4 regions of the Halomonas sp. HAL1 genome follow, and region 3 is predicted to be linked to each of the others. Evidence: predicted binding sites of a transcription regulator. Region 3 holds the regulator's gene; each other region holds the start of a gene.
What was found. The regulator PhoB, encoded in region 3, activates phosphate uptake and scavenging genes when phosphate is short. The targets are predictions, from matches to a motif close to TGTCATANNNNTGTCANA.
Positions count from the first base shown of each region.

Region 1: a site for PhoB is predicted at 3,245-3,262, ahead of ugpB (sn-glycerol-3-phosphate ABC transporter substrate-binding protein UgpB). Genes of this name have one in related genera too.
Region 2: a site for PhoB is predicted at 3,572-3,589, ahead of Q3Y66_RS00975 (glycosyltransferase family 1 protein). Genes of this name have one in related genera too.
Region 4: a site for PhoB is predicted at 3,901-3,918, ahead of Q3Y66_RS17505 (PhoX family phosphatase). Genes of this name have one in related genera too.

Region 1 covers NZ_CP130610.1:216,586-224,071, forward strand. Annotated here, with positions in the region: gene ugpE (sn-glycerol-3-phosphate ABC transporter permease UgpE) at 1-817, opposite strand, end outside; gene ugpA (sn-glycerol-3-phosphate ABC transporter permease UgpA) at 856-1,740, opposite strand; gene ugpB (sn-glycerol-3-phosphate ABC transporter substrate-binding protein UgpB) at 1,813-3,138, opposite strand; gene argE (acetylornithine deacetylase) at 3,370-4,542, shown strand; gene Q3Y66_RS01050 (hypothetical protein) at 4,601-4,912, opposite strand; gene Q3Y66_RS01055 (YchJ family protein) at 5,099-5,572, shown strand; gene Q3Y66_RS01060 (GIY-YIG nuclease family protein) at 5,565-5,864, shown strand; gene Q3Y66_RS01065 (histone deacetylase family protein) at 5,874-6,908, shown strand; gene Q3Y66_RS01070 (hypothetical protein) at 7,011-7,361, shown strand.
Region 2 covers NZ_CP130610.1:203,871-211,356, forward strand. Annotated here, with positions in the region: gene Q3Y66_RS00965 (sodium/glutamate symporter) at 195-1,646, opposite strand; gene Q3Y66_RS00970 (phosphatase PAP2 family protein) at 1,762-2,301, opposite strand; gene Q3Y66_RS00975 (glycosyltransferase family 1 protein) at 2,264-3,427, opposite strand; gene Q3Y66_RS00980 (porin) at 3,748-4,752, shown strand; gene Q3Y66_RS00985 (IS630 family transposase) at 4,990-6,003, opposite strand; gene phnE (phosphonate ABC transporter, permease protein PhnE) at 6,062-6,727, opposite strand; gene phnC (phosphonate ABC transporter ATP-binding protein) at 6,789-7,486, opposite strand, start outside.
Region 3 covers NZ_CP130610.1:4,143,804-4,151,289, reverse strand. Annotated here, with positions in the region: gene Q3Y66_RS19310 (NAD(P)/FAD-dependent oxidoreductase) at 1-210, opposite strand, end outside; gene Q3Y66_RS19305 (chorismate lyase) at 249-872, shown strand; gene ubiA (4-hydroxybenzoate octaprenyltransferase) at 908-1,801, shown strand; gene phoB (phosphate regulon transcriptional regulator PhoB) at 1,909-2,598, shown strand; gene phoR (phosphate regulon sensor histidine kinase PhoR) at 2,601-3,887, shown strand; gene Q3Y66_RS19285 (hypothetical protein) at 4,198-4,512, shown strand; gene Q3Y66_RS19280 (IS30 family transposase) at 4,883-5,902, shown strand; gene Q3Y66_RS19275 (hypothetical protein) at 6,311-6,613, shown strand; gene Q3Y66_RS19270 (hypothetical protein) at 7,293-7,486, shown strand, end outside.
Region 4 covers NZ_CP130610.1:3,753,526-3,761,011, forward strand. Annotated here, with positions in the region: gene Q3Y66_RS17490 (LysR family transcriptional regulator) at 1-457, opposite strand, end outside; gene Q3Y66_RS17495 (hypothetical protein) at 640-963, shown strand; gene Q3Y66_RS17500 (ferritin-like domain-containing protein) at 954-1,556, shown strand; gene Q3Y66_RS17505 (PhoX family phosphatase) at 1,702-3,837, opposite strand; gene Q3Y66_RS17510 (YbaN family protein) at 4,036-4,410, shown strand; gene Q3Y66_RS17515 (Lrp/AsnC family transcriptional regulator) at 4,418-4,924, opposite strand; gene Q3Y66_RS17520 (1-aminocyclopropane-1-carboxylate deaminase) at 5,155-6,171, shown strand; gene mgtE (magnesium transporter) at 6,472-7,486, shown strand, end outside.

The sequences.
Region 1 (7,486 bases), 320 kb from region 3:
TCACAAACAGGCGTTGCATAAACAGAATCACTAATACCGGCGGCAGCGCTGCCATTACCACTGCGGCCATCACCAGGTGCCATTGTGGGTTCTCTTCCGAGGTCATGCGCTGGATGCCCATCACAATGGTGGTGTAGTTGGGGTCGGTGGTGATCAGCAGCGGCCAGAGGTATTGGTTCCAGCCATAAATAAACATGATCACAAACAGCGCTGCGATGTTGGTCACGGAGAGCGGCATCAAGATGTCTTTAAAGAATTTGAACGGCCCGGCGCCGTCGACTCGGGCGGCTTCGAGCATCTCTTCGGGGATGGTCATAAAGAACTGTCGGAACAGAAAGGTCGCGGTGGCTGAGGCAATTAACGGTATCGACAGCCCGGCAAAGCTATTGAGCATATTAAGATCCGCAACCACCTGAAAGGTGGGGATAATGCGCACCTCAACCGGCAGCATCAGGGTGACGAAGATCAGCCAGAAGAAGAACATCCGAAAACGGAAGCGGAAGTAGACAATCGCAAAGGCGGAAAGCAGGGAGATGGACAGCTTTCCCACGGTGATGGCCATGGCCATCACAAAGCTGTTCCAAAGCATCAGCGCGGCAGGCGGTGAGTTAGCTGTCGATATGCCCGACTGCCACATCTGGGTATAGTTTTCGATCCCATGGCTGCCAGGTAGCAGCGGCATGGTGCCACGCATTAACTCACCCGGCGCCTGGGTCGAGGCCACAACGGCGATATAAACCGGAAAGACCACCAGCGCGACACCAATGATTAATATGGTATGGGCAAAAAAATTGGCCCATGGGCGATTTTCAACCATGACAACACTCCAACGAGGCCGATTTAATAGTACGTTCGTTAATAGTTAACGCGCCGCTCAATAAAGCGGAACTGAATCACTGTGAGCACCACCACAATCACCATGAGAATCACCGACTGAGCCGCGGATGAACCCAAATTGAGGCCTACAAAACCATCGGCGTAGACCTTGTAAACCAAGATATTGGTCGACTGAGCCGGTCCGCCTTGGGTAGTGGCGTGGATAATGCCGAAGGTGTCGAACATGGCGTACACCACGTTAACCACCATCAAGAAGAAGGTCGTGGGCGAAAGCAGTGGGAAAATGATCGTCCAGAATCGCTTGATAGGGCTGGCGCCATCAATTGAGGCTGCCTCAATGAGCGATTGCGGAATAGACTGTAGACCCGCCAAAAAGAACAGAAAGTTGTAAGAGATCTGCTTCCAGGCCGCGGCAAGAATGACCAGCAGCATGGCGTCGCTCCCCGAGTTTCGGTGGTTCCATTGGTAACCGACCATTTCCAGCATATAGGGCACGATGCCGATGGAAGGATTGAAGATAAACCACCACAAAACACCTGCAATGGCAGGCGCAATGGCGTAGGGCCAAACGAGGAGCGTGGTATAGGTGCTGCGTGAACGAATCATTCGGTTCACAGTGCTAGCCAGCAGTAGCGCCACCGACATCGATACCAGCGTGGTGCCAACAGCGAATATGGCGGTCACCGACATCGAATTGAGGTAGCTACCGTCGCGAAATAGGCGGGCAAAGTTTTCCAGGCCCACAAACGTAGAGCGCAGCCCAAAAGCGTCTTCACGCAGTAGCGATTGGTACAGCGCCTGGCCCGCAGGCCAGATAAAAAAGATCAGCGTCACAATCACCTGGGGCGCCAGCAGCGCGAAAGGCAACCATCGCCCCGGAAACGTCATGCGTTTAGTTTGCATGGGCAGCTCTTCAACCTATCAAAATAACTTCGCCGCCGACCCAAGAGGGTCGGCGGCGAAGTAAGTGCTTATTTACTGGTTGGCGGATTCAAAGTCACGCAGCAGCGCATTGCCGCGCTCTACCGCGTCGTCTGCGGCTTCCAGACCCGATTTGCCACCGGTCATCACGGCTTCCATCTCTTCGGAGATGATGTCGCGGATTTGGACGAAGTTACCAAAACGAAGGCCTTTCGAGTTCTCGGTCGGCTCGTTGAGCGTCATTTGCTGCAGAGAAATATCCGCACCGGGGTTCTCTTCGTAGTAGCCCTGCTCTTCACTCAAATCCCAAGCGGCTTGGGTAATTGGCAGATAGCCTGTTTGCTGATGCCACTCTGCCTGTACTTCAGGCTGAGAGAGGTACTCAAAGAAAGCGGCAACCGCTTCATACTCTTCATCACTGTGGCCTTGAAGTGCCCAGAGCGTAGCGCCACCGATAATCGAGTTCTGCGGTGCGCCTTCTACGTCATCGTAGTAGGGTTGCATGCCAAAGCCGACTTCAAATTCTGAGTTGGCGGCGACATCGGCGCGGGAAGCAGAAGAGCCAAAGAAAATCGCACAGTCCTGGGAATAGAACATCGGCTCTGAATCCGGGCCGGTGCCGGGGCCAGCCCAGCGGTAAATGTTCTCTTCCTGCCAGTCGTGTAGGTTATCCCAATGACGGGCGACCAGCTCATTGTTGAAATTTAGCTCGGTTTCCATGCCGCCAAAACCGTTTTCCAATGTGCCGAGCGGCGAGTTATGCATGGCGGAGAAGTTTTCCAGCATTACCCAGCTAGGCCAAGACGAAGTGAAACCGCAGCTAGCCGCCCCGGATTCGACGATTTGACGAGAGGCTTCTGCCAGCGCTTCCCACGTTTCGGGCGGCTGTTCAGGATCGAGGCCCGCTTCCTCAAATACGTCGCGGTTGTAGTACATAATCGGCGTAGAAGAGTTGAACGGGAAAGAGAGCATGTTGCCATTGGTATCGGTGTAATAACCGACCACGGCGGGCAGGAAGGCCTCATTATTGAAAGCGCGACCGTGCTCTTCCATCAGTTCATATACCGGGTAGATGGCGCCTTTGGCGTTCATCATGGTGCCGGTGCCGACTTCAAACACCTGCAGGATATGTGGCTGTTCGTTGGCACGGAAAGCGGCAATGGCACCGGTCATGGTTTCGGCATAGGTGCCGCGGTAGCTGGGCGTGACCTGATATTCGTCTTGTGACTGGTTAAAATCCTCGGTGATGCCCTCAAGAATTTCACCGAGCTGACCGCCCATGGCGTGCCACCAGCTAATTTCCGTGGCGGCCTGGGCGGATAGGCTTAGGCTGGCAGTTGCCACACCAACGGCAATCGTGTGCAGTGTAAAACGTGACATAACAGCTCCTTGTGGGCCCGAACTCAGTCAGGCATGCAGTGCGGTTGTTAAGATTTTTGGATGCACTGAACAGTAGAAAGTGACGGTGACGTTTTGATGAAGGCAAGGTGAATACAAGATGACAGCTGGCGTGCCGGGCAGAGTAGGCGAAGAGTCTGAGGGGTGTTAGGGTTAGCGGTAAGCTACTTTTAAAAAGCTGTTGCTGAAAAGCTATTTTGGAAAGAGAACATAATGCCTCACGCTATCGCTCTACTCGAAAAACTGGTTGCCTTTGACACCACCTCCAGCGAATCCAATTTGGCGCTGATTGAGTATGTTGAAGGCTATTTGGCCGAGGTGGGCGTTAGCGCCGAGCGGGTGATGAGCCCCTGCGGCACCAAGGCCAATTTGATCGCAAGAATCGGCCCCGATGCCCCAGGTGGAGTAATGCTTTCCGGGCATACCGATGTGGTGCCGGTGGCAGGGCAGCCTTGGTCGAGCGATCCCTTTACCCTGCGCGACGGTAATGATGGGCGGCTCTACGGGCGGGGTACCTGCGATATGAAAGGTTTTATCGCCTGTGTCTTGTCGATGGTGCCTAATTGGGCGAAAGCGCCTCTGCAGCAGCCCATTTATCTTGGCTTCTCTTACGATGAAGAGATCGGCTGCGTGGGTGCGCCCAGCCTGATTAAACGCTTTTACGAGCACTACTCCACCACCGCTCATGTGATTGTTGGCGAGCCCACCAGCATGCAACCTGTGGTCGCGCAGAAAGGCGCTACCAACCTGCGCACTACGGTGACTGGCCAGGAAGCTCATAGCAGCCAAGTGAATCAAGGCACCTCAGCCATTCACGTGGCGGCAAGACTCGTCACCTTTATTGAAGACACCATGGCGGCGTTGGTCGAAGAGGGGCGAGTTGATGAAGCCTTTAACGTGCCTCACACCAGCCTACATGTAGGCAAAATCAAAGGCGGAACGGCCATCAATATTATGGCGCGGGAGTGTCAGTTCGAGTGGGAAATCCGTCACCTGCCGACCGATACCTTCGATGAGATATACGCGCGCTTTGAGGCGTTTTGTGAACAGCTAACCGGTGAGCTTAAGGCCAAAGGCAAGCACGTTGATATCACCACTGAGCCGCTAAACGTGACAGTGCCGGGCTTGGCCGACCGCGATAACGGCCATGTGCTTCGCTTAGCCAAAGACCATTTGCCAGCAGGGTGCTGCAACCATGCGGTGGCTTACGCTACAGAAGCGGGGCAGTTTCAAGGGCAGGGCTTACAGACCATTATTCTTGGCCCTGGCAGCATCGCCCAGGCGCATCAGCCCGATGAATATGTCGACATTGAGCAGCTTGAAGCGTGCGAGGACTTTCTAACCAAAATGGGTAAGGCGCTCGAAAGGCCTGCTGAAGGAAGTTAATGGTCACCCAATAAAAATCCCACCCGGTTAAAGGGGTGGGATTTTTGGCGTTACCATTTCAGTGCTGAGGATGTTGTTCAAACAGCTCAGCTTTTGCATGGCGCATCACATCTTCGCACGCCTGCTGTTGGGCTAACTGCGTCAACAGGCGCTGAGTTACTTCGAAGCCCTTGCCTAAGCAAGTATCCACTTCCTGTGGGCTAACGGCTGGCGTCACGCGATAATCGATTTTTACCGTGCGCCCGCCGCCTTCCAGCCGATCCGCAACTCCCCTGAGCCGCCACGCGATTTTCTCTTTCCAAGTTGCTGATTCTTCCGCGCCTTCGTTTACGCTAAACGTGCACTGCCATTCCGGTTTAAAGACCTTCATAGGAGAACCTCCAAAAATTTTGGAAAGAATGATCTATCGTGATTCGTACTCCGTCGTCTGAATGTATTGCCACACTACTATATACCTAACCCAGCGTGAATATCGAAACAATACTGATACACGCTGGGCGACGCGCATAGGACGTATCGGTTAGGCTATAGAAGAGATGGCTAAAGAGCTTAGGTTATGACCCGCACGACTGATGTAAGTTGCCCCTGTGGTAGCGATTTAATGCTGAGTAGCTGCTGTGGCCGGTACCATCAAGGCGCCGCCGCACTGGATCCTGGAACATTGATGCGATCTCGCTATTCGGCTTTTGCATTGGGCCTCAGGGACTACTTACTAGCCACGTGGCACCCTACTACAAGGCCAGCAGAACTTGGGTCGGATCCCGACACTGCGTGGAAGTCGCTAACCATTGTCTCAGCAGAGCCGCCGCTTGAAGATAGCGGCTATGTCCATTTTAAGGCCTATTTTTATGAACGAAGACGAGAGCAAAAAGGCTGGCATGTATTAGAGGAAGTTTCCCGCTTTGTTAAAGAGCAGCAGCGCTGGTGGTATATCGACGGCACCCCGATGCTTACCCGTTTAAAGCCGCGCCGTAATGCCCCGTGCTTATGTGGTAGCGGGCGTAAATTAAAGGGTTGTTGCGGTGAATAGTGGCATCGTTCAGCCTCGGAAAGCCGAGCCGCAATGGTATCTCTACTTACTGGAGTGCCAGCGCGGAACTTACGCGGGCATTACCAATAATCTTGCGAAGCGCTATCAGGCGCACTGCACGGGCAAAGGGGCGCGCTATACCCGCGCTAATCCGCCCGTTGCGCTGCTCGGCGCCAAACCGTTTGAAGACCGCGCCGCCGCCAGCCGAGCCGAATATCAGTTAAAGCAGCAAACGCCGAGCCAAAAACGCCGCTGGGCCAAGCAGTGGCCTGTGCAGTTAGATGCCGATTAAGGAGCCGAAATGCTGACGTTTTATTCAGAGGATAGCCGCTTGCGCCAAGCGCGCACCGAACTACATGACGGCGCGTTGGTGACGCCATTCGAGTGCCCTGAGCGCCTCGATTTAGTGCTCAAGCATCTTCGTCAGTCTGGGCTTGGCGATATTCAAGCGCCCGCCGCCTATGGGCTAGCGCCGGTGCTAGCGGTGCACGATAAAGAGTACGTATCGTTTTTAGCCAACTGCTGGAAAGAGTGGCAAGCGGCGGGGCATGAAGGTGAGGCGATTCCCAATATTTGGCCCGCTCGAACCATGCGAGGTGATCGCATTCCGCAATCGGTTAGTGGTCGGCTGGGTTACTACGCGCTGGCGGCGGAAACGTCCATTTCAGAAGGTACTTTTGAAGCCGCCATGGCGAGTAAAGATGTGGCGTTAGGCGCGGTAGAGCATACGTTACAAACCGGCGAACCCAGTTTTGGCTTGTGTCGCCCGCCAGGTCATCACGCCGCGTTTGATCAGTTTGGCGGCTACTGCTTTTTTAATAATGCCGCCGTTGCCGCCCAACGGGCGCTGGATGCAGGTAAGCGCCGAGTCGCGATTCTTGACGTCGATTTTCACCACGGCAATGGCACCCAGCAGATTTTCTACAAGCGTGACGATGTGCTGTTTATCTCGCTGCACGGCGATCCCGAAGTTACCTTTCCTTACTATTTGGGCTACGCTGATGAAAACGGCGAAGGTAAGGGCGAGGGGTTTAACGTCAATTACCCGTTACCGCCGGGCACCAGTGTGACTACATGGATGGCGACACTGGAGAAGGCGTTGGCGCAGATTAAAGCCGCTGAATGTGAGTGTTTAATCGTATCGTTAGGGGTCGATATATTTGAGGGCGACCCGATAAGTGCCTTCACCTTTGCCAGCGCTGATTTTACCCTATTAGGCGAACGCTTAGCTCAAACTGGCTTACCCAGTGTGTTTCTGATGGAAGGGGGCTATGCGGTAGATGAAATCGGTGTCAATGTAGTCAACGTGTTACAAGGTTTTGAGCAGGCGCTATAAAACGGCCTGGAACTGCATCTAAACAAGGGTAAAGGTTAACCGTGACAGCGGCCCCTAAATCGGGCAGGCTATTGCCCTTTTAACGGGGCAGGGAGCTCAAGCGTGGCAGTGTATGGTGGAATTCAGGCCCATGAATTGGAGCGTTGGCTTAATGCGTTAACCAACGCCGCCTATGACCGACGCTGCCCGTTGGTAAAAGTACACGGTGGCAATGCCCGTGCGCGCACTGCCCGCCAAGATCTCCTCCATCTGGCGAACGACTATCGCTGCGGTGAAACTAGCCGCGAAGAGAGCGCCGCCGAACTCGGCCGCTGGTGCCAAACCTACCTTTCAGAGGCAGAGTGGTATGTGCTAGTCGGCACCCGCCAAGCGCCTGTGCAAACCCAAGGCACAGAAGCATTAAGCGAAGAAGAGCGAAGCCTCACCGTGCTCAAGCAGCACCGAGTGGGGTAACAGCGCTCATCAGCACTAACTGCGATCAAAAGCTCCTGCGATGGGGCTTTTTTTGTGCGCGAGATGTATGTCTTAACAGGTAGCCGAATCTTTTAATGGCAGTAAAATTAGTAGGCGCTTAACAA
Region 2 (7,486 bases), 310 kb from region 3:
ATGGCATTGATGTTATGCATGTTTGTTTTGTTCTTAGGGTTTTCAGGAGTTGGGGTGTATATGATGTTTAAGACATCCTTCATGGCCACTATAGACGAGCGCGATGACATGCCACCCGACATTTAATCAATTGCTCTAACCATAACAATTATCTAAAAATAACTAAAATGCCCGCGTTTAGCGGGCATTTTGCGTTACTGCTTCCAACGGCCTTTGCCTCTTTCAGGCACCATACGGCCAAAGTAGAGCAAGCCAAATGCAAGCCAGCCCACGGTTAATAAGGCGGTAAAAATAAGCACCGCTAGGGCACCAAATTCGGCAATCAATGGTAAGGCGGCGGCAGTGAAAAGCCCGCCACCGACAATTGGTTCAAACATCAGCTGTTTATAACCAAAGCTCTCAAACGCCCCCGATTCATTTTTAGGGTCTGCCATGCGCATGAGCAGTAACCCCGTGACCGTGACCCCCATCGATTGGCCAAAATCACCGACCCCCCGTTCAAACCAGTTGTCAGGTATCACTCGTGGGGCGATAACAATCAACACAAACAAACCCCAGGCAATACCTGCTACTGAGAGCATCAGGAAGGGCAGGAAGTACTCACCTAAGGTGGTAAGCGAGAGGGTCGCAAGTGCGGCCACAATCGTAAAATCGAGTGCGGTGCCAGCAATGCGCGACATGGTACGACTAGATACATGACGCTCTAACCCAAAGCGCATCACCACTAGTTGAACAATGACCCCGCCAATCATGGCGATGGGGAACAGCGGAACATGGGCAAGAATTTCCAAGCCACCATCGCGCGCCCAGGTGACTTGTTCAATCCACTGTAAGCCTGAAAGAATCAACCAGCCAATCACAATGGCGATACCCACTAAACCAATATGTAAGCTGAGAGGGTCCGTCGTGCCCGCTTCTTGTGCCAAATCCTTTTTGAACTCACTGTAGTCTTCAGCGGAAGGGCGGTCGTCTTTGCGCATTAAGTCATCGGGGTCATCGGAATGCTTGTTCTCATCGTTAAGTGAGATGATCCCCCTGCGCACAGCAATATTGATCAACACCGTACCAATCAATACCCCTGCGACAATACCTACCGTTGCCAAGCCCAAGGCAAGGTCGGCCCCTTCAGCAAAACCTAGTTCTTCAAAGGTGCCTGCCATGCCAGCCGCGGTACCATGACCCCCTTCAAACCCGATTTCGATTAACGCCCCTACCATTGGGTTCATATCAAACATCGGCACCAGCACCAGTAGGGCCAAGCTCAAACCAACAACGTATTGGCCCCACGCCATGGTTTGCCCGACCACGACCTGTGGCCCGGCGCGTAGCCAAATAGTGCGTAGCCCAGGGATCACTTTGCCAATAAACAGCGCCGCGAACACTACGTTAATCAATAGCCCTGGCAGTGCCGCCCAGCTCTCCTGAACATAGGCTGGAAACAGCCCTGGGCTGTCCTCAAAAAAAGTTGGAAGAAAACGGCCGATAACATCAGGGCCCAGTAGTAAGAGTATTAAGCCGCCAATGACCGAACTAGGTAGGAAGAGACGTCTTATCCAGGGAAGCCATAGCCGCAAAGCATTACTGGCTAGAAGCACTAACGCAATGGTGACTAGCGCTATAAATAATTCACCAACCGTCATGGTCATCACATCACTCCTTGATGTTAGCGCACCGCTAATAACGCTAAGCGGGAGCGTTCAAAAAAGACAAGATTGAATTAACCATAGCGCTTAGTGACCAATTGCGCGATCACGGGAGGAGTTACCCCATCCAATAAAGGCTGATCAAGGCAAAGGCATAGCCCAACGCAGCGCCTGCCAGTACATCACTCACATAGTGCAACCCCAGCCCGACTCGGGAGATCGCAATCAGCAGGGATAACGGTAGGATAACCGGTAGTAGCCAGGGGGTGTGAGCGGCTACTAATACGCTAAACATCACCGCATGCATGGTGTGGCCGCTGGGAAAGCTATAACGATCACGTGCCGGTTCACAGCACAGGATGCCCTCGCTATAGGTGATAAAGGGCCGCTCACGACAGAGGCGTGTTTTTACCAGGCGATATACGGCCACGGCAAACAGCGCAATAACGCTGTACTGCATCAGCCGCCACGAGCCGTTTGGTTGAAGCCAGGGTTGGGCCAGAATCAGCAGCACCCATACCGGCCAATCACCTAAGCGGCTGGCGGCTTGCAGGGTAATGCGCCAGGGGCGATACAGCGAGAGCCGCGATATGCGCTGGCATAATTGCCACTCTAGTAAGTCAAGACGGTCGAATACGACAAGCGGACGCGGGCGCATGGTGAGCCTCCTGGGCTTGGTGTAAATAACGCAAAAACTGCTCGGCAATCCCTGTCCAGCTCTGTTCAAGTGCACGTAAGCGCGCTACTCGACCTAGGCGCGCGTAGTCAGCGGGGTGCTGGCACAGCTCGACCGCTGCCTGCTGAAAGGCAGTGCTATCACCAGCGGCGACGGTAACACCGTTATAGCCACTATTAATGAGTTCGGCGCTGGCAGCATGGTCATAAGCCACCACGGCTAAGCCGCTGGCCATTGCTTCTGCAACTACATTCCCCCAGGTTTCTGAAAGCGAGGGGAAAATAAACAGATCGGCACTGGCATAGTGGCGAGCCAGCGACTCCTGCCCCACGAAGCCGGTGAAATGTGCGTCCGGTAGAGCTTTCTCCAGCTGTGCCCGCGCAGGGCCATCGCCCACGATGACCTGCGCGATATCAGGACGTACTTCGCGCATGGCTTGAAGGCTTTCATGAAGCAGGGTGAGGTTTTTTTCGGCGGCTAACCGACCAACGTAAAGTGCGACGGGCTGATGTTCGCCCACGCCCCAGCGCTGGCGCAATTGCGTATCACGATGGGCAGGTGAGAAGCGTTCTCCGTCTAGTCCACGTGACAGCACATGGATATCCCGAATCCCTTGCTGTTGAAGCGTATTAGCTTGCTGATGGGTAGGTACTAACGTTAGGTCGCAGCCGTTATGAAAGTAGCGAAGGTAGCGCCGTGTGGTCGATGCCAGCCAGGTGACACCATAATCTTCACAGTAGTGGTCAAAGTTAGTGTGCCAACCCGCCACTAGAGGGATATTGAGCCGCCGCGCTGCTTGGCGAGCAGCCCAGCCGAGCGGGCCCTGGGTTGCTAAGTAGATAACATCGGGGCGATGTTGGTCCCAAAAGCGCCGCAATGTGGCGGGTGTGACTAACCCCACCTGTACATCGGAGTAGCCGGGTAAAGCAAGGCGCTGCACTTGCAGTTCGTTGTTCACCCCCGTCGCAGGACTGGTGGTTCTTGGGCGAGGACGAATAACATCAACTGGCACTCCTTGCCGACGGAGTTCGTAGCTTAACCGGCTCAGCGTATGGGCAACGCCATTGATATCCGGTGACCATGTTTCACTGACGATGCAGAGCCGCATAAGCGATCCATCCCTTTATCACGTTTTTATGCAGTGTGGGCAGAGTGAATGACACTGCAGAGTCAAACAGGTGAACAAGTGATGACATGCAAATTATAATTAGCTTATAAGGAGCGATAGCTATTCACTTGAATAACAGTTAAATATTAAAGTAATATGACAATATTATTTAAAGAGCATAAAAAAATAAGTTCCCGAAAAATTAAAACTTTAAGATTAATGAAATATAACTACTTTAAAGTTCCCTGCGTTGAGGCGTTATTCGTCCTTCATTGTGCCTTCGCAAAGTGCAAGCATTAACTACTTCAATGGGAACAATCATGTTTAAAAAAACGACACTGGCCCTGGCCGTTAGCGGTCTATTGGCAGCCTCTGCAGCACAAGCAGCAACCGTTTATGACCAAGACGGTACCGATCTCGAAATCTACGGCCGTATTGCCATGGGGTTTGAAGGCGGTGGTGTTGATGACGGTGTTGATAACGGTGAAGAGTTCCGCAATTTCGGCTCCCGTCTGCGGATTACCGCCGGCCATCAAATTTCCACTGATCTACGTGCATTTGCGCGTGTCGAGTGGCGTTTTACCGGTGATGAGCGCAACCAGGAGTCTGGTTTCGATGAGGTGCGTAACAGCTACCTAGGCTTGGAAAGCCAGCAGTTTGGTACCTTCATGGCCGGTAACTATGATAGCTTCTACGACAGCTACGTTATGACGCCGTTCGATGTCTACGTTGAGCGCGGCTATGAGTTTGCGGGTGGTGGTACCCAGGCACGCGGCGACTCTATTGGCTATAAAACGCCTAAAATGAGTGGTTTTCAGGCGGTTATTTCTGCCAAGCACTTCTCTGAGCGTGGTTTGACTGAAGCCGAGCAGACTTCCGAAGGATCCGTTATCGCTACTCAGGGCGGTGTTGTCTACGAAACAGGCCCCGCTCGCTTAGCGCTTGGTTATGTGGAAGATACGGTACGCGGTGGCGGTAACGGTGAAGTACGTTACGGCGCTACGGGCGAGTTTGCCGTTACGGATGCTTTCGCTGCTCGTGTTGGTTATGAAACCCGCGGGGATGACGATGTTAACGGTGGTGGTTTCGATAAAATCGGCGTTGGTGCTACTTACGCTATCGATTCCTGGAAGTTCTTCGCCGATTACTACAACATCGACGTAGATGGTGCTAGCGATGAGCGTAACGCTTGGGCGCTAGGGTCAATGTACAAGCTGTCTAGCAATTTCGATATGTTCCTTGAGCTGAACGATCGTAACCTGGATGCTGTAAATGACTTCGAAGAAGATATGTACTACGCATTAGGCGCTCGCTATCACTTCTAATTAATAGAGTGATGTTAGTGTTGCTTTAGTTCTTTAGCTTTTAGTTAGCTCGCATGTTTCGATCTTTACCGGTGTGGATAATTCCACACCGGTTTTTACGTTGTCTTTAATATATTTTTATATGTTTTTGTTATATTAAATGACGCGTTTTCTGATTTGCGAGGAGAGTTGTTCAAAACCAATGACGACGACCAGAATAACCAAAATAATGGTTAACGCACGGTCATAATTAAGTGGTTATGCAAAAGTTATTGAGTAATCAGTGCCGTAACCATTACATACTTTTTTGACCGCTTCACAAAGCTTATCGAACGAACTGTAGGCTGTTAACGGTAGCCACCGGTATTTGATTTCGCGCCAAAGGATTTCGATCAGATTCAGCTCCGGCGAATATGGCGACAAGTAGACCAGGTGAATGCGATGTGCCATCCAATCAATAAGTTTGCGCTGGAACGCCTTGGAACGGTGCATCCTGGCATTATCCAGTATCACGACGGCGAATGCGTCAGGGTCTTTATGTGCCGCAAACTGATCAAAGGCTTCTATAACGGTTTCAGTGGTCACTGAGTCGGTGGTCATATGGTGAAAAAACTCACCTTTTCTGGTGAGAAAGCCCAGTACATTCAGCCGTTTGCTGTGTGGGTAGGCCGTGACTTCCCAGGGCTTGGCTATCGGGCTCCATGCATAAGGAAGTGACGATGATTGCGAGAAACCGGCTTCATCAAAGAAATAGAGATCGCACTCACCATCATCTTCCCACTCCTTCAATACATTGATTATCTCTTGCGTATGGCGGAAATCCGCTTCGTCACGATGTGCCCTCAATGAGCGGCGTATCCGCTTACAGCTATAGCCTTTTTTTAACGCGCGCCGCAACGTGTCCTGGCTGACGACGTTACCTGTCTGCTCCTGAAACTTGGCATGGAGGACAGGCAATTGATGGGGATACTCTTCAACCAGTTGTTCTAACACAGCAAGATCGCTCTCGCTGAGAAGGTGCGGGCGTCCTTCGCGAGGCTTGTCTTGAAGACCTTCAATACCGTCTGCTTCCCATTGGGATAACCAAGTCGATACCGTATCGCGCTTAACCCCAATAATATCGCGAATCTGGTTAATCGTATGGCCCTTGTGGTTGAGCAGAATGGCGTGGGCCCGACGACGTAGTGCTCTCTTTTCGCCGTACTGGTAGGCTTCATTTAAGATACGTTGCTGGTCAGGTGTTAAAGAAACGAAACGTAAGCGCCGAGACATGGTTCTGTATTTTACTCTGATGGATCTTTGTTCTTTATACGCGATAATTTATGCAGAATCACTTAAATAAGCGCATCGCAGCCGCTAGTTCAACCCCAATACCGCCTGCACCTACCAGTCCAAGTGTCACCGCAGAACGCAGCGCTTTTTCGACGCTATAAAGGCTAGTGGCGGTCATCGATGCCAGTGTTTCTGGCAAAATGGCACCGCCGATCACTGACAGCCTGCCAGCGCCAGTCGCGCTTAACGCTTCCGATGGACCCGGGTGAACCTCTTCAATACGCTCTGAAAAGAAACGGGCCGCAAAGCCGATGGTATCCATCACAATGGCAAGCACTCCCGCAATAGGGCCAAGGCCCACCGCGACTACAAAAATAAGCGCCCAAATAAGGTCAGGGATAGTACGCATGGTAGCGATCATCAAACGGGTAATTGATCGAACCCAGGGTGCTGGCGAAGTATTGCGAGCGGCCAGTAGCGCGAAAGGCACGCTCAAAATAACCCCAATGGTGACCCCCACAATGGCAATGTTGAGGGTTTCATACATTGACCACGCCAGCACATCGAGATCGGCGAGGTCGGGTGGAAAGGCGCGCCCTATAAAGTGGGCTAAATTGACGCCGCCGCGCAGCAGGCGTTCCAGCGTTAAGTTGGTGGCCATCACGCCCTGAATAAACAGCGCTAAAAAGATTAACACCACTCCCCAAGTAAACGGGGAAGGCATGGCAAATCTCGGTGGAAGAGAAGAAGAGGTACGACGTTGTATAGGCATAGCGCTCTCGACATTAACGGGTAGAGGGGATGGCGGTGGTGGCAGGTGCTTGACCAGAGGTTTGATCAACCCGAACATCGCCTTGATAAAGCTGCTGCATAGTAGCTAGTGACACTTGCTGGCGCGGCGAATCGAGCACTATTTGCCCCGCTTTCATACCGACGATGCGGTCACCATACTGCTGAGCTAATTCCAACTGATGCAGCGTGCAGAGCACGGTTAGCTGCCGTTCAGCCACTACATCGAGCAACAAGTCCATGATTTCTTTTCCCGCCTTTGGATCAAGGCTGGCCACCGGCTCGTCGGCAATAATGATCTCGGCGTCTTGCATCAGTGTGCGAGCAATGGCCACGCGCTGCTGTTGACCGCCGGAAAGTTCTCGACAGTCAGCGTGGGCTTTGTGCGCTAATCCAACGCGTTCAAGCGATGTCATAGCGCGTTCACGCAGTTCATGGCTTGCAACGCAGGCGAGAGAGGAGAGCAGGCCAAAGCGTTGTTGCCCCATGGCGCCATACAGCACGTTTTGAAACACGCTGACGTTTTGCACTAGGTTAAATTGCTGAAAAACCACGCCCACCTTGCGCCTCAACTGACGTAACTTCGTTTTGGAACGGTGGTTGAGGGGCTCCCCAAAAATGGAGATATTTCCTTGGTCATGAGGCGCTAATCCATTCAAACAGCGCATCAGTGTCGACTTGCCGCAGCCGTTTG
Region 3 (7,486 bases):
GGCCAGTTTGTTGGGCGCTAGGCCTTTAGCGAAGCCGGTGGAGAGTAACGGTTTGCTGTAATCGTCACCGCTGTCAGCACTAATCAACGTGATTGACCGCTGGTCACCGAGACGGCGCAGTGCCCGGGCTAAGCCAATCCCGGCCATTCCCGTGCCAATAATGACCAGCGCAGCGTGGGATGAAGAGAGCTCTGGTTGTGAGGTGGGCATGCAGACACCAAAAAAGTCGCTGAAACAAAAGCCTGTTAGTGCTGCATGTTACACTAGCCGACCCGTTTATTGCCCTGGAGAACTTGGTGACGCCTGCAGCTTTTCGGCAAACTCCTCACTTTTCGCGCTGGCGGCCCGTTGATGCGGCGCGACCTGCCATGAGTACTTCCTGGTGGCAGTGGGTTGCCTCAACCGACTCATTAACCGCCCGCTTAATAGCCGCAGGAGGTGAAAAGCAGTTTCGCGTTCGACTGCTACGCCAGGGCGTAGGCTGGCCGCGAGCGGATGAGGCACGGGCGTTGGGCATTGCTCCCAAACGCTATGCATGGCTGCGTGAAGTCGCGCTGTGCTTGGATGAAACGCCGTGGGTGGTGGCGCGCTCCGTCGCCCCGCTTACTCAGTTAAAGGGCCAGCGTTTGGAAGGGTTAGGTGAGCGCTCGCTAGGCAGTTGGTTATTTCGTCAGCCAGGTTTAATTCGCGGGCCGCTTGAGGCCACTACCCAATCCTCCTTATTTGCTCGTATGAACGGTATCGAAAGTGACTGTACCTGGGGCCGACGTTCAGTGTTTTATCACGGCGGTAATCACGGTGGGCTGTCGTTATTGGTGCAGGAGTATTTTTTGCGTGCGATGGCGGATGACCTTGATCTGCCATCGCGCTAGGCTAGCGCCTGCATCTTATTTTTCGTGAGGTAAGCATGGATCGTTCACTGTTGCGGCCGAAGGGATGGGCTCGCGTGGCAGATTTTATACAGCTGATGCGTTTGGATCGACCCATTGGCACTTGGCTGTTGATGTGGCCGACGCTTTGGGCGCTGTGGATTGCCGCTGAAGGGGTACCCGGCCGTGATGTGCTGCTGATTTTTGTGGCCGGTGTTTACGTCATGCGCGCGGCTGGCTGCGTGGTGAACGATTATGCAGATCGCCATTTCGATGGCCATGTGAAACGCACTAAGCATCGCCCGCTCGCCACAGGTCGAATCAGCGAAACCGAGGCTCAATTGCTGTTTATTGGTTTGGTGGCCGCAGCGTTTATTCTGGTGCTACTGACTAATTGGTTTACGGTGCTGCTCTCGCTGGGCGGGGTATTTCTGGCAGTTATTTACCCGTTCATGAAGCGTTATACCCATTTTCCCCAGGTGGTGCTGGGGGCGGCATTCTCATGGGCAATTCCAATGGCCTTTGGCGCCGTGCTGGGCCATGTGCCGTTGGAAGCATGGCTGCTTTTCTGTGCAAACGTGCTATGGACGGTGGCATACGACACGCAATACGCCATGGTCGATCGCGACGATGATTTAAAAATTGGCATTAAATCGACAGCCGTGCTGTTTGGCGACGCGGATCGCCTGATAATCGGCCTACTCCAGGTAGCCACCCTGGGGTTGCTGGCATGGGTAGGCTGGCGGGTCGGGTTAGGTGGGTTCTTTTGGCTAGGGCTCGCTGCAATGGCGGCAACTTTCCTGCATCAGCAGCGCTTAATTCGTTATCAGGAGCGGGATCCCTGTTTCCAGGCGTTTCTGAATAATCACTGGTCGGGGCTGCTGATTTTTACTGGTATTGCGCTAAGTTGGTGGCCTGCGGCGGGTCAGTAACTGCCATTGTCATGTAACTGTCATCAAGTCATGGTGTTATCGTCACTGACATGTCATTGAACTGTTTTTCTTTGAACTGGCTTTTTTGCACACCGTGAGGCTCTGGTATGACCGCCAAAACCGTTCTGATTGTCGATGATGAATCGTCGATTCGCGAGATGATCGCGGTAGCGCTGGAAATGGCTGACTACCGTGTGCTCGAAGCAGATAACGCCCAGGATGCTCATGCCATGGTGGTTGACCACCAACCTGATTTATTGCTGCTTGACTGGATGATGCCTGGCACCAGCGGTATTGAGCTGGCTAGGCGTTTGAAGCGCGAAGAAGCTACCGCCGAGATCCCGATTATTATGCTGACCGCTAAAGGCGAAGAGGATAATAAGATCCAAGGGCTTGAAGCCGGTGCCGATGATTACATCACCAAGCCTTTTTCTCCACGCGAATTGGTGGCACGGCTGAAAGCGGTGCTGCGTCGTGCGACACCGCGTGGCGTTGAGGACCCGATTGAGATTAATGGCCTGTTGCTTGATCCGGTAAGCCACCGGGTAAGCGCTCACGGTAAAGCGTTGGAAATGGGTCCGACCGAGTATCGTCTGCTGCAGTTTTTTATGACCCATCAAGAGCGCGCTTACACACGTAGCCAACTGCTTGACCAAGTATGGGGTGGTAATGTGTATGTCGAAGAGCGTACGGTCGATGTGCATATTCGACGCTTACGAAAAGCGCTGGGCGATGTGCATCAAAACCTGATTCAAACGGTTCGGGGTACCGGATACCGTTTCTCTGCACGGGTGTAAATGTGCGCCTATGGAGCCGTGAACTGTGGCGTCTAGCGTGGCTGGCCACACTGGGTACTTGTTTAGGCTGGTTATTGGGCTCAGCAGGGCTAGGGCTTGCGGCAGGGCTTGCAGTATGTCTGTTTTATCACTTGCGGCAGCTACGCGAACTTTATTTATGGCTAACCCTACATCCTCACGATGAGCCGCCTGCCGCTCACGGTATGTGGGGTGAATTGTTTGATCGTTTATACCGCTATCAGAAAAGCCAGCGTATAACGCAAAGTCGGCTGCGTGCTACCTTGGCCCGTATTCAAGAGTCGTCTGAAGCGATGCGTGACAGTGTGGTCATGCTCGACCGCCACGGTGATCTAGAGTGGTGGAACAGCGCTGCAACGAACATGCTAGGGCTACAAACTGCCCATGATCGTGGTCAGCACATTACCAACCTACTGCGCGAGCCAAGTTTCATCCGCTACTTCAATGCGCGGGAGTATGGCGAGCCGCTAACGCTGACATCGCCGATTGACGAGCGTCGAATCCTGCAGTATCAAATTACCCTGTACGGTGACGATGAACGGCTGGTAATGGCCCGGGATATCACGCGCTTGCATCGCCTGGAACAGATGCGGCGCGACTTTGTTGCCAACGTCTCTCACGAGCTGCGCACGCCGCTAACCGTCCTTTCCGGCTATCTGGAAACCTACAGCGATATTGCTGACCAGTTGCCTCCGCGTTTGGGCAAAAGCATCAACCAGATGCAGGAACAGACGCAGCGAATGCAAAACCTGGTCAATGATCTATTGCTGCTCTCTCGGTTAGAAATCGACCAGGGGGGGAAAGATCACCATCCGCTGTCGCTAGGGCCTTTGCTACAAAGCATCTGTGATGATGCGCTGGCGCTGTCGAATCAGCGTCATACCATTACTGTCGCGCTTGAAAGCGATGCACGCCTGCTGGGTAGTGAACAGGAGATTCGTAGCGCCATCTCTAACCTCGCCTTCAATGCCGTTCGCTATACGCCAGCAGGTAGCCACATCACCTTACGCTGGAAAGCTAGCGCGACTGGCGGCGGCTGTATTGATGTGGAAGACAATGGTGAAGGCATCGATCCCGTCCATATTCCCCGACTAACCGAACGTTTTTACCGTGTCGATAAAGGCCGTAGCACCGCAACTGGCGGCACGGGCTTAGGCTTGGCGATCGTTAAGCACGTACTATTACGCCACGATGCGCAATTACAGATTGAATCCCACCCGGGTAAAGGGGCGCTTTTTCGCTGCTCATTTCCCGCTTCACGTCTTGTATAGGGCTCCGTAAGCGACCTCTCGCACCATACCTGTAAAGGTGTGTAATATTGGCATGTAAGGTTGGTAAGAGTTTACTCATGTGCCATTTTTACACAGCTTTTAAGCTTGGTATTTCTATTTTAACAGAACGCTACAGCTTGGCTTGTTTTAATTAATACATTGATTTTTAATTGCTTTATCCTGTTTTTTGGCATTTGGCATGCCCGCTGCATTGTTAAAGATAAGGAAGACGACCGCAGGAAATGCTGGCTTTTATAATAAGCCCTTCTTTCTTAACCAAGCGGTAATAAACAGCGATCGGAGGTGGAATATGATGTCCAAGGATTTACTCAAGAAAGCTGGCATTTTAGGTGTATCTTTTGGTTTGATGGCAAGCCCGTTAGCATTTGCTCAAACAGATGAAAATTCAGCTATTGATGAAAATCAGGGAATTACAGCTGAAGAGCAACCAATGGATCCCCAAGGTACTGATAGTTCAGACGGTCATAATACCAAAGACATGACTAATGATTTAACCCATGACGAAGGTGATGAAGCCAGCGACATGGATCCTCAGTCAAGCGGTCACTCAGATGATGCTGAGTATGACGACGATGAGCTTGTAGAAGAAAACAGCGGTAGCTAATTGTTAATTATCATTTAGATATCAAAGAATGTCCTTTCAACGGATGAAAGGGTGATTGACAGGATGTTACAAAGGCAAGGATGCTTTTCAGGTTCAAGGATGAATCACTAGGAAATCAAACGTTAGTCAGGGTTAATTCCAAGGTTGGAGTCCCGCACAAGGAGTGGAAGCTAACGTTAGTTATTACCTATAGTCTATTCTGATATCGGGCCTCGCCAGTCGGGGTCTAATTTTTTTCTGCCTGCTTTTTGTGGGCATTTCGCTATTTTTACCTACCTACCTACCTACCTACCTACCTACCTACCTTTTTGAGTGCTTGGCCGCAGAAACTGAGTGCAACACCTAAGAATTTTAGTAAGGTGTTGGATTTATGTCCTATTCAGAACTCAGCATCGAAGAACGTGCCACCATACAGGTAAGCCTCAGGCAAGGCATGAGGCTCCGCCAGATTGCTCACATGTTGAGGCGTTCTCCGTCTACCCTCAGCCGTGAAGTACGGCGCAACCAAACTCAGTCAGGTGCCTACTGTGCTCATAGTGCGCAGACGCACCGCTGCGCTCGACGCATGGTTTGTCGCCCAAAACGTAAGCTGCTGTTGGGGAGTGAACGCTTTGAGCTGGTCATTCATATGCTTCGCAACCGCTTGTCTCCAGAACAAATAGCAGGCAAGCTCAAACGCATGATGACGCCCAGTTTTGAAGATGCTTACGTCTGCCGTGAGACGGTCTACAACGCCATTTACGCCTTGCCTGTGGGCCAGCTTAAGAAAGAGTTGATTCACTGCCTGCGCCAAGGCAAATCGACCCGTAAGCCTCGCCGTGGTCAGGTCGATCGCCGTGGCCAAATACCCGACATGGTGAGCATTCACCTTCGTCCACCGGAGATAGAGAAGCGCGAAATGCCAGGCCACTGGGAGGGCGATTTAATCAAAGGTAAGAACAATGCCTCTGCCGTCGGCACGTTAGTTGAACTCAGCAGTGGCTACGTCATCCTCGCCAAATTACATGACGCCACAGCGACCTCAGCTGTTGAGGGATTTAGCGCAGCACTCAACCGAATGCCACTAGCCGCACGCAAGAGCATGACGTATGACCAAGGCCGAGAAATGGCGAAGCATGCACAGATTACCCAAGCAACGGGTGTTGCAATCTACTTTTGTGACCCTCACAGCCCATGGCAACGCGGTAGCAATGAAAACATCAATGGCTTGATACGGCAGTATTTACCGAAAGGGACGGATCTGTCGCACCACACCCAAGAGGAACTTGATGCCATTGCATTACAGCTGAATATGCGGCCTCGAAAGCGCTTTGACTTCAGGTGCCCAGTTGAAGTGCTGGGCGAAATATTGGCGAACACCAAGAAAGCCCACCAGCCATTCATTAAGTAGCGTTGCACTCAGAGACTGCATCCACCGTGCATATCGAGAGCTATTCTCGACCCTTTCATCCATGAGTAGTCTATTACTCGATAACGTAGACCGGCGCGATGAGGTTAGCTTTAAAAGTAATTTCTAACATTAGCGTTTGAGGATAAGTGTGCCATAAAGGCACAGACAATTTTGCGCATGTGTCATTTGTGCACATGTATTTTGCGCGGTTTTGTTTTTAGTGGCTTAATATTGTGCGCAAACAATAATAAATAAGTAATTGTTTTTGTTTAATTTTATTAAATTTAGTAGAAGTTGGCACTGTATGTGCTTTATCAGGGCAGTGAGGTCACCGCAGAGAGAAGCAAGCCAGCAGGCCCTTCTTTCTTCACTTCAGCGGTATTAAGCAGTCATTTGGAGTAATTAACTATGTTTAACGTCCTTGTTAAAAAATCAGCTGTTGTAGGACTTGCATTCGGTTTGCTGGCGAGCCCAGTTGCATTCGCAAATTTTTCCATCAAAGCTAATCAAGATCTGTCTGTTAATGATGAACCAATTCAGGCTCAATCACAGCACACACATGAACAAGCAGATTTTACCCCATCTGATTTGATGTACGACGTAGGTGATCGCCCTAATGTTATTAAGGCAGAGTCCCAGCGTACTAGTGTTCAAGCAGAATATACCGCTAAAGATTTGACGCATGACGTAGGCGATGGAAACGCTTGGTAACAAAAGTTTGCAATTAAGCGGAATGTATTACGATTGAGGTGTGAGTTAACCACGCAGAAGCGTGTCACACCGATAGGGATATAGGTCGATTCAAGGAATGAATCAAACGACAATCAAAACGCTGGTCAGGGTTAAATTCCAAGGCTGGAGTCCCGCAAAAGGAAAGGAAGCTAGCGTTAGTTATTGTCCAGATATTGTGTCCTTAGACCCCGCTTATGCGGGGTCTAGCTTTTCTGGTATATCGAAATTTGTTTTCGGTTATCCGCTTCAAGATACTACGTGCTGTTGTGGTAGATATTGTCTCTCCCTGCTGCTTCACACAGTATGAATGCCGTTACAGTGAACAAATTTTCGTAACTTGTTGTGCTGTGTGCTTCAGTTGCTTCTGTAACAGAAGTCACATACGCAATTATTGCACAAGTATTTTTGACAAAAATAGATTGCGAGAGTTTTAATTGTGTGCTTTTTTTCAAGCTATTGGTTTTTTATAAATTAATATTTTAACTTATTGTTTTGGTACGATGCGTGCTTTGGTAGCAACAAGTAGAGGGCTTGTACGAATAGTTCGTCGAACGTGGGCAGTTTTCATACAAGGCCTAACAAGCACTTGTAACAGTAAAGAAGTAATAGCCGCTCTTATGAATCATGAGTGGTATTTGGTGATAATCAGGAGAACGTCATGTTGTTGAAAGAAATGGGTAAAAAAGCAGCAGTTGCAGGTATTTCCTTTGGCTTAATCGCTAGCCCATTGGCAATGGCGCACTCATCCATTGAACTGAACAAAGATCGCTCAGCTGGGCAGGATGTGATCGATAAACCACGTACGTCTTCTGGCAATACCCGGCAACCTGCTACCCGTGACTTAACGCGTGA
Region 4 (7,486 bases), 390 kb from region 3:
CCTCATCCAATCTAGCAAGCAGCTCTATGCTGCGACCAACAACGACATCGACCTGCACGGCCGGATGTGAGCGCGCAAACTGGGCCAGTACGGTGGGCAGTACACGCCCAACAACGTCATCGGTAATGCCAAGCCCTACACGCCCTTCCAGTGTGGGCGCCAGGAACTGCGTCACCGCCTCTGCATTGAGTTTCAGCAGCCGTCGGCCATAGCCAAGCAGCACTTCCCCCTCTGCCGTCAGGCGCACGTGGCGCGCTTCGCGTACAAATAGCGTCTGTCCCAGTATCTCTTCCAGGCGTTTGATCTGCATGCTCAGTGCGGAAGGGGTCCGAAACAGCTGCTGGGCAGCGCGAGTGAAGCTGCCACTTTCCGCAATCGTTACAAAGCTGCGCAGCACTTCACTATCCAGTAGCGGCAAGGCAGTCCGGCTGCTCACCACATTCGTTAGCTGATTCATCACGCCACCTTTCAGAAAAACTTAAAGCACAGTGTAGTTCTTTTCGTTTGATTGATCCAAGGCTGTGCACCAAGCTAATTATCAGAGGTCGCGACCCTCCTTCTTATTAACGATAAATGACACCCACTTCAGCAGGCGTGCAGGCGCTGTGGCTTAGAGCAGGTGTACGATGGAGGTGTGTAATGAATCACAACAACCCTACCCAACATGCTCAGTATGCTTGGCAGCAAGCCAGCCAACTGACGCCACCGCCTAAACCGCCCCGGCTGGAGTTTTATATGCCAGCGATGCCATCGCTGACCTTGATTCACAGGCTTGAAATGCGTTGGTGGCGCTACCGGCGTCGGCAGCTTTTTCGTCGCCACGTCTTGCCCCTGCTGGCCTACGACGACCAAGTATTGCGGGATATTGGCCATCGTCGGGAAGCTATTCTCTGGGCCAATCAGCTGCCACTGAGCGTCGATGCCATTCAAGCGTTAGAAGAGCAGAGCACTCATTGGCGTTAAAACTTAACTTATATATATTTATCGCCCATACATTCCTTGCTAGCTTTAAACCGTCGCATGGATTTGCGACGGTTTATCTTTTTATCAGCATGGAGCAAATCATGATTATTAAAAACGCTAACGAGCTTTTCGTTCGGCTACTTTCTGAGACAAATAGCGCAGAAAAGCAAATGACCCGCGCGCTGCCCAAAATGGCACGTGCCGCGGATGACCCCAAGCTGGTCGATGCTTTTAAACATCACCTTGATGAAACCCAAGGACAGGTAGAAAGACTAGAGCAAGTCGCTGATAGCGTGCCTGATATCCGTATCAAACGGCTGAAGTGTTACGCCATGGAGAGCTTAATAGAGGAAGCGCAGGAACTGATTGAAGCGACCGAAAAAGGCGCTGTACGTGATGCGGGCCTGATTGGTGCTGCACAAAAGGTAGAACACTATGAAATCGCCACCTATGGCACGCTGTGTTCTCTTGCAGAGCAGTTAGGTTATACCGAAGCTAAAAACATCCTGGCCGAAACGCTGAAGGAAGAAAAATCCGCGGATGATAAGTTGAATACGTTAGCGAAAGAGAACGTTAACAAGAAAGCTGGTTAACTTTTTATAAAATGCTTTTATAAAGTGTTTTTATAGGGTGGGCTTAATTAATCAAGCCCACCCTTTCCCGCTCGTTTTAGCAATTGGCACTATTAGCTAAGCGCTAGTGCTATCACTACGTTATGCATTAGCAACTTAATAGCTTTTACACTCCCACCGGGCCGCCGTCACGCTTCTGAATCACCACGGTCGCTGCGCGGGGGCGCACTTGACCACTGGCGGCAACCGTAGCGTCTTGCACCAAGGCGCTTGCGTCGGCTGGCCAATTGCCCGGATGCTGAATGTTGATAAACAACGCGGTCTTATCAGGTGTGGCAAAGATGCCGGTCACTTCGCAGCAGTTCGGCCCCACCGCAAAGCGTTTGAGCTGCTGCTGGTTGCTACTGTTAATGACGGGGCCGGTGCCTTGAATATCATCGAGACCATTAGGCACGACCGCAAGCAACTGGTCGTTGGTGTACTCGGTGATACCTTCATAGCCGTTATCGGTCTGGATCCAGAGAATGCCCTGACCGTCGCCACGCTCGTCGAACCATAGTCCATCGGGACTGGCAAACTGGTTCATTTCCGTCAGGCCCGAGTGGTTATCCGTATCATCGATAGCCGCACCAAACACAAACACTTCCCAGGCAAAGGCGTTCGGCAGACGACTTTCACGCCAGCGGATGATGTGTCCCGCCTCATTATTGGCGCGTGGATTAGCCGCGTTGGTCGGTGCCAGATCGTAACCGACGCCATTCTGTTCAAGACGCTCGCCGTCGTTGGTGTACGTCGGGGAGGAGTCCTCAGCGGTGCGCTGGCTATTATTGGTTAGCGTGAGATAGACATCGCCTGAGGCAGGATCAACAGAGGCCCACTCAGGACGGTCCATCGGCGTGGCGCCCAGCAAATCCGCTGCATCACAGGTATTGATGATAATGCCCGCTTGATCATCGCTGGCAAGCCCCAACGCCGCGGCCAATGTGCGGCCATCACGCGTTTGAGCATCCGGTGTTAGCGGCAGCCATTCACCGCTGCCATCAGCATGAAAACGGGCCACGAACAGCGTGCCGTTGTCCAGGTATTTGCTGCCAATGACAAGACGGTCATACGCTTCGCCGGGGCGATTGGCGTCGGCCGGGTCCCAAGCAACGTCGGAGACGTATTTATACACATACTCGTTGCGGGCATCGTGCCCCGAGTAGTAGACCACCGGCTGACCGGCTTCCAGCTTGCCTAACCAGCATCCTTCATGGCGGAAACGCCCAAGCGCTGTCCGCTTGACGGCCCGCACTCCGCTATAGGGATCAATCTCCACCTGATAGCCGAAGGTGCGTGCCTCATTGCGATAATCATCCTCCGCCCGCTCGCTACGTGGGGTGATATCAAAGCGGGCGAACTCACCATTCTCCTCGGAGGCATCGCCTGCGGATGTGTCCCAACCATAGCGGCTTTTGTCCGTGGGGATGCCGATGCGGGCGTCGCCCTGAAAGCGCTCGCCACGATTGACGAAGATATCGGGCCAGTTCTCTTCACAGGCAATATAGGTTCCCCAGGGGGTTACCCCATTACCGCAATTATTGTTCGTGCCGCGGGTTTGCATGCCTGTCGGAGAGAACTGTGTCTTGACGTAGTCACTGCCAGCCACGGGCCCGGAAAGTTCCATCACCGTGGCGCTGGTGAAGCGGCGGTTATATGACGAGCCCGGCACATGCGACCATTGGCCGTTGGCGTCTTTTTCGACTTCGACAAGCGTGACACCGTGAGCGTTGATCTCGGTGCGCGACTCATCTGCTGGCCGCTGGCCCTCTTCGGCATTGGTGGGGCCGCCCTGAGGTGCCCATAGTGCGGCTTGGTCGATATATTCGTTATTGAGCGCCAGCACGAAACGACGCGAGGCGTTGTCGGCGTCCAAGGCAAAACCGGCCATGCCATCATGGTGCATGCCGACACTTTCCGCCTGCCGCTCAGGTGTCATGGTTTGGTCGGCCTGCCACGCATCGCCTGTGTTCAATGGCGTGCCCCAAGGCACCAACACCTGGGCCACATAGCCTTCCGGCACCACGATCGCGTCGGTGAGCGAACCGTGCACCGCTTCAAAAGCAAGCGTCAGAGGCGTTTTCTGCGCGCCACTGGAAGCCAACGCCTGGGCAGCGCCACCAAAACTGAGCATCGAGGCAGCAGCGACTCCCAAGCCGCCGCGCATCACATCACGTCGGGATACGTGCCGCGCTAATACCTCAGCAAAAGGCTGATTGCTACTGCGGTTAAACAGGCGATGATCTTCGATCTCTTTACTCATGGTGGTCTCCCCCTGATCGTTTGTATGCCAACGATTGAACGTTAGGAGACACTAAACAAGCTAAATGACAGGACGATGACGGAGTATCTGCATTTATATGAAGACTAACTACCTGCATGGCGAAGCCGTGATATAAGACCATACTTATTAACACAGAATGCAATGCACTGAGTAACAGCGAGCCAATCGGGAGCAAGGATGAGACTGATCAGCATCATATGGGTGGCGTTGGCGGCTATTAGTTTCAGCCTGGGGCTGGTGGGTATTTTTTTACCGCTAATGCCCACCACTATTTTTATGCTGATCGCTGTTTACTGTGCCTCCAAAGGCTCACCGCGCTTTGAAGTCTGGATCCGCTCCCGCCACTATGTCGGGCCATTGCTGATCACCTGGGAGCAAGAGCGCGCCATTCCCCGGCGTGCCAAGCTCGCAGCCGTCAGCATGATCGCGTTGAGTGCATTGATCGTGGTCTGGTCGCTCGACCAGGGCTGGCTGCGCTGGGGTGTGGTCGCTTTCCTTATAATGATCGCTCTGTGGTTAGCTACCCGTCCTGAGCCCTCTTCTTCGCCTTAACACATCACTAAATCGGCACCTTATGGGTCGAGACCACTTCACGCAGCCCCATAAATGAGCGGATCTGGCGCACGCCGGGCAAGTAGAGCAACTGTTCGGCGTGCAGCCTGTTGAAACTCTGACTATCCCGCGTGCGCACCAACATAAAGTAGTCAAACTCACCGGTCACCACGTGGCACTCCATACAGCCGGAAACCTTCTGGGCTGCCTCTTCAAAGGCGGCGAAGGATTCAGGCGTCGAGCGATCCAACACCACGCCAATCAATACCACCATGCCTGATTGGAGCTGTTCCGGGTCCAGATGCGCCACGATCCGACTGATCACCCCATCCCGCTTAAGCCTTTCCACTCGGCGCAGGCAGGCCGCAGGGCTTAGGTTAACGCGCTCGGCCAAGGCCACATTGGAAAGCGTGGCGTCGTTCTGAAGCAGCTTGAGGATACGCTTGTCGATACGATCCAGTTCACCCGCTGGCTGGTCGGCATCTGAGCGCGAAAGTGATCGCTTTGCACACACTAATAGTGTCCTTATTGTCTGTTTATCAAAATTTAAAACCGATTTTATTTATTTATATCACTTTTTATTGCCTATAAAACAGATAATTTGCAACACAAATAATAACGTCACCGCTTACTATAAAACGATGCTAAATATAAAAATTTGCGAGCACGCCAAGGTTTCACATCTACCCTCGCTAGGCAGTTTTTATGCCGCTCTTTCTCGCTTAGAAGTAGGAGATTTTTTATATGAATCTTGATCGTTTCCCACGTTATCCGCTTACCTTTGGGCCTTCTCCCATTACCCCCCTCAAGCGGCTAAGCGAACATTTAGGCGGTGAAGTAGAGCTATACGCTAAGCGCGAAGACTGCAACAGCGGCTTAGCCTTTGGCGGCAACAAAACCCGTAAGCTGGAGTACTTGATTCCTGAGGCACTGGAGCAAGGTTGCGATACGCTGGTGTCGATTGGCGGTATTCAGTCGAACCAGACTCGTCAAGTTGCTGCTGTCGCCGCTCATCTGGGCATGCAGTGCGTGCTGGTGCAGGAGAACTGGGTCAACTACTCCGATGCGGTGTATGACCGCGTGGGCAATATCGAGATGTCGCGCATCATGGGCGCCGATGTTCGATTGGATGATGCTGGCTTCGATATCGGGATCCGCCCCAGCTGGGAGCAGGCGATGGAGGATGTGCGCAAGCGGGGTGGTAAGCCCTTCCCGATTCCCGCAGGCTGCTCCGAGCATCCTTACGGCGGCTTAGGTTTTGTGGGCTTTGCCGAAGAGGTGCGTCAACAGGAGAAAGAGCTGGGCTTCAAGTTCGACTATATCGTCGTGTGCTCAGTGACCGGCAGTACCCAGGCAGGGATGGTGGTCGGCTTCGCCGCCGATGGCCGCGCCCAGCGAGTGATTGGCATTGACGCCTCTGCCAAACCCGAACAAACCCGCGAACAAATCCTGCGTATCGCGCGCAATACGGCTGAGCTGGTAGAGCTGGAAGGCGGCATTGCCGATGACGACGTGATTCTGGATACCCGCTATGGTGGCCCCGAGTACGGCCTGCCCAACGAAGGCACGCTAGAAGCCATTCGCCTGTGCGCCCGTCTGGAAGGCGTACTCACCGACCCCGTTTACGAAGGCAAATCGATGCACGGCATGATCGACATGGTGCGTAACGGTGAATTCCCAGCAAGCTCCAAAGTCCTTTATGCCCACCTGGGCGGTGTGCCTGCGCTTAATGCTTACAGTTTCCTGTTTAGGAATGGATAGGCTCTGACCAGTTCGATCCCCCATTCACTGCCCGCCTGGTGCGAGACCTGAAAGTCTCGACTAGGCGGTATTCCAGCTTCTGAAGCCTGTCTCTATTCTCTGCTATCTTCGTCCCTGCCTTCCTCGTCCCTACCTTCCTCGCCCTTGCCGCACATCAGAACTCAACGCCTCCCGGCGCAGACAATGCCGTGCCAAAAGCCGGGATGGCTTTCAACCAAGCCTGCCGATAAGATCCATAGTGAGCCATCACGAGCTTTCAAGTGGTTGTGTTAAAAATGAGTGTTTATAAGGATGGACTCTATGCGCGATGATGAAAAATATACCAATACCGAGGAGCAACTGCTGTATCTTCAAAAGTTATTAGATGAAGAAGATACCGCTGCCCTCAAAGAGCTATTCACAGAGCTCGATATATTAGCGATTGCGCGCACGCTTGAGTCGTTCCCCGCTAAAACCCGTGATTTACTTTGGGATTACATTCCAGACGATGTGCTTGGTGAAGTTTTAGCAGAAGTCGATGAGGATATTCGCGCTGACTATATTGAGGATCTTTCTGCCAGCGATGTTGAACAGATAGTCAGAGGCTTGGATGCCCAGGAAGTCGCCGAAGTTCTTGATGTCGCCGACGAAGAGATCAAAACCACCGTTTATGCCAGCTTGGATCAGGAGATACGCGCCCAGGTTGAGAACCTTCATGCCTATGAAGATGATGTAGTGGGACGATACATGGACCCCGAGACGGTCAATGTAAAACAAGGCGTGTCATTAGAGGCCGTACAACGCTATATCCGGATTCATCACCTGCTCGATGATGAATCACAGCAAATCATGATTACAGACAAGGATAAACGCCTACTCGGCACCTTGAGCCTGATTAATTTAATCAAACAGCCACAAGAAGCCGTGGTTGATGATTACATGGATGATTTTTTCACTCTAAACGATCAAATGAAAGTGAGTGATGCTGCTGCGTTATTGCGCTCTAAAGAACTCCACTTTGTGCCGGTGTGCGATAGCGATGGGTTATTGGTCGGCCAGCTAAACGCTGCCGACGTATTAGAAATCACCCAAGATGATGCTGACATGACGTTGAAACACATGTCAGGCGTTAGCGACGAAGAAGAAGTGTTTACTCCCATTGCGCGCAGCGCAAAAAGTCGCGGTATTTGGCTGGGTATTAACCTGCTGACCGCCTTTTTAGCAGCTTTTGTGATCGGGCAGTTTGAAGCCGTACTGGATCAAATCGTAGCGCTCGCCATTCTCATGCCCGTGGTCGCCAGTATGGGCGGGATTGCGGGTAGCCAAACCTTAACGG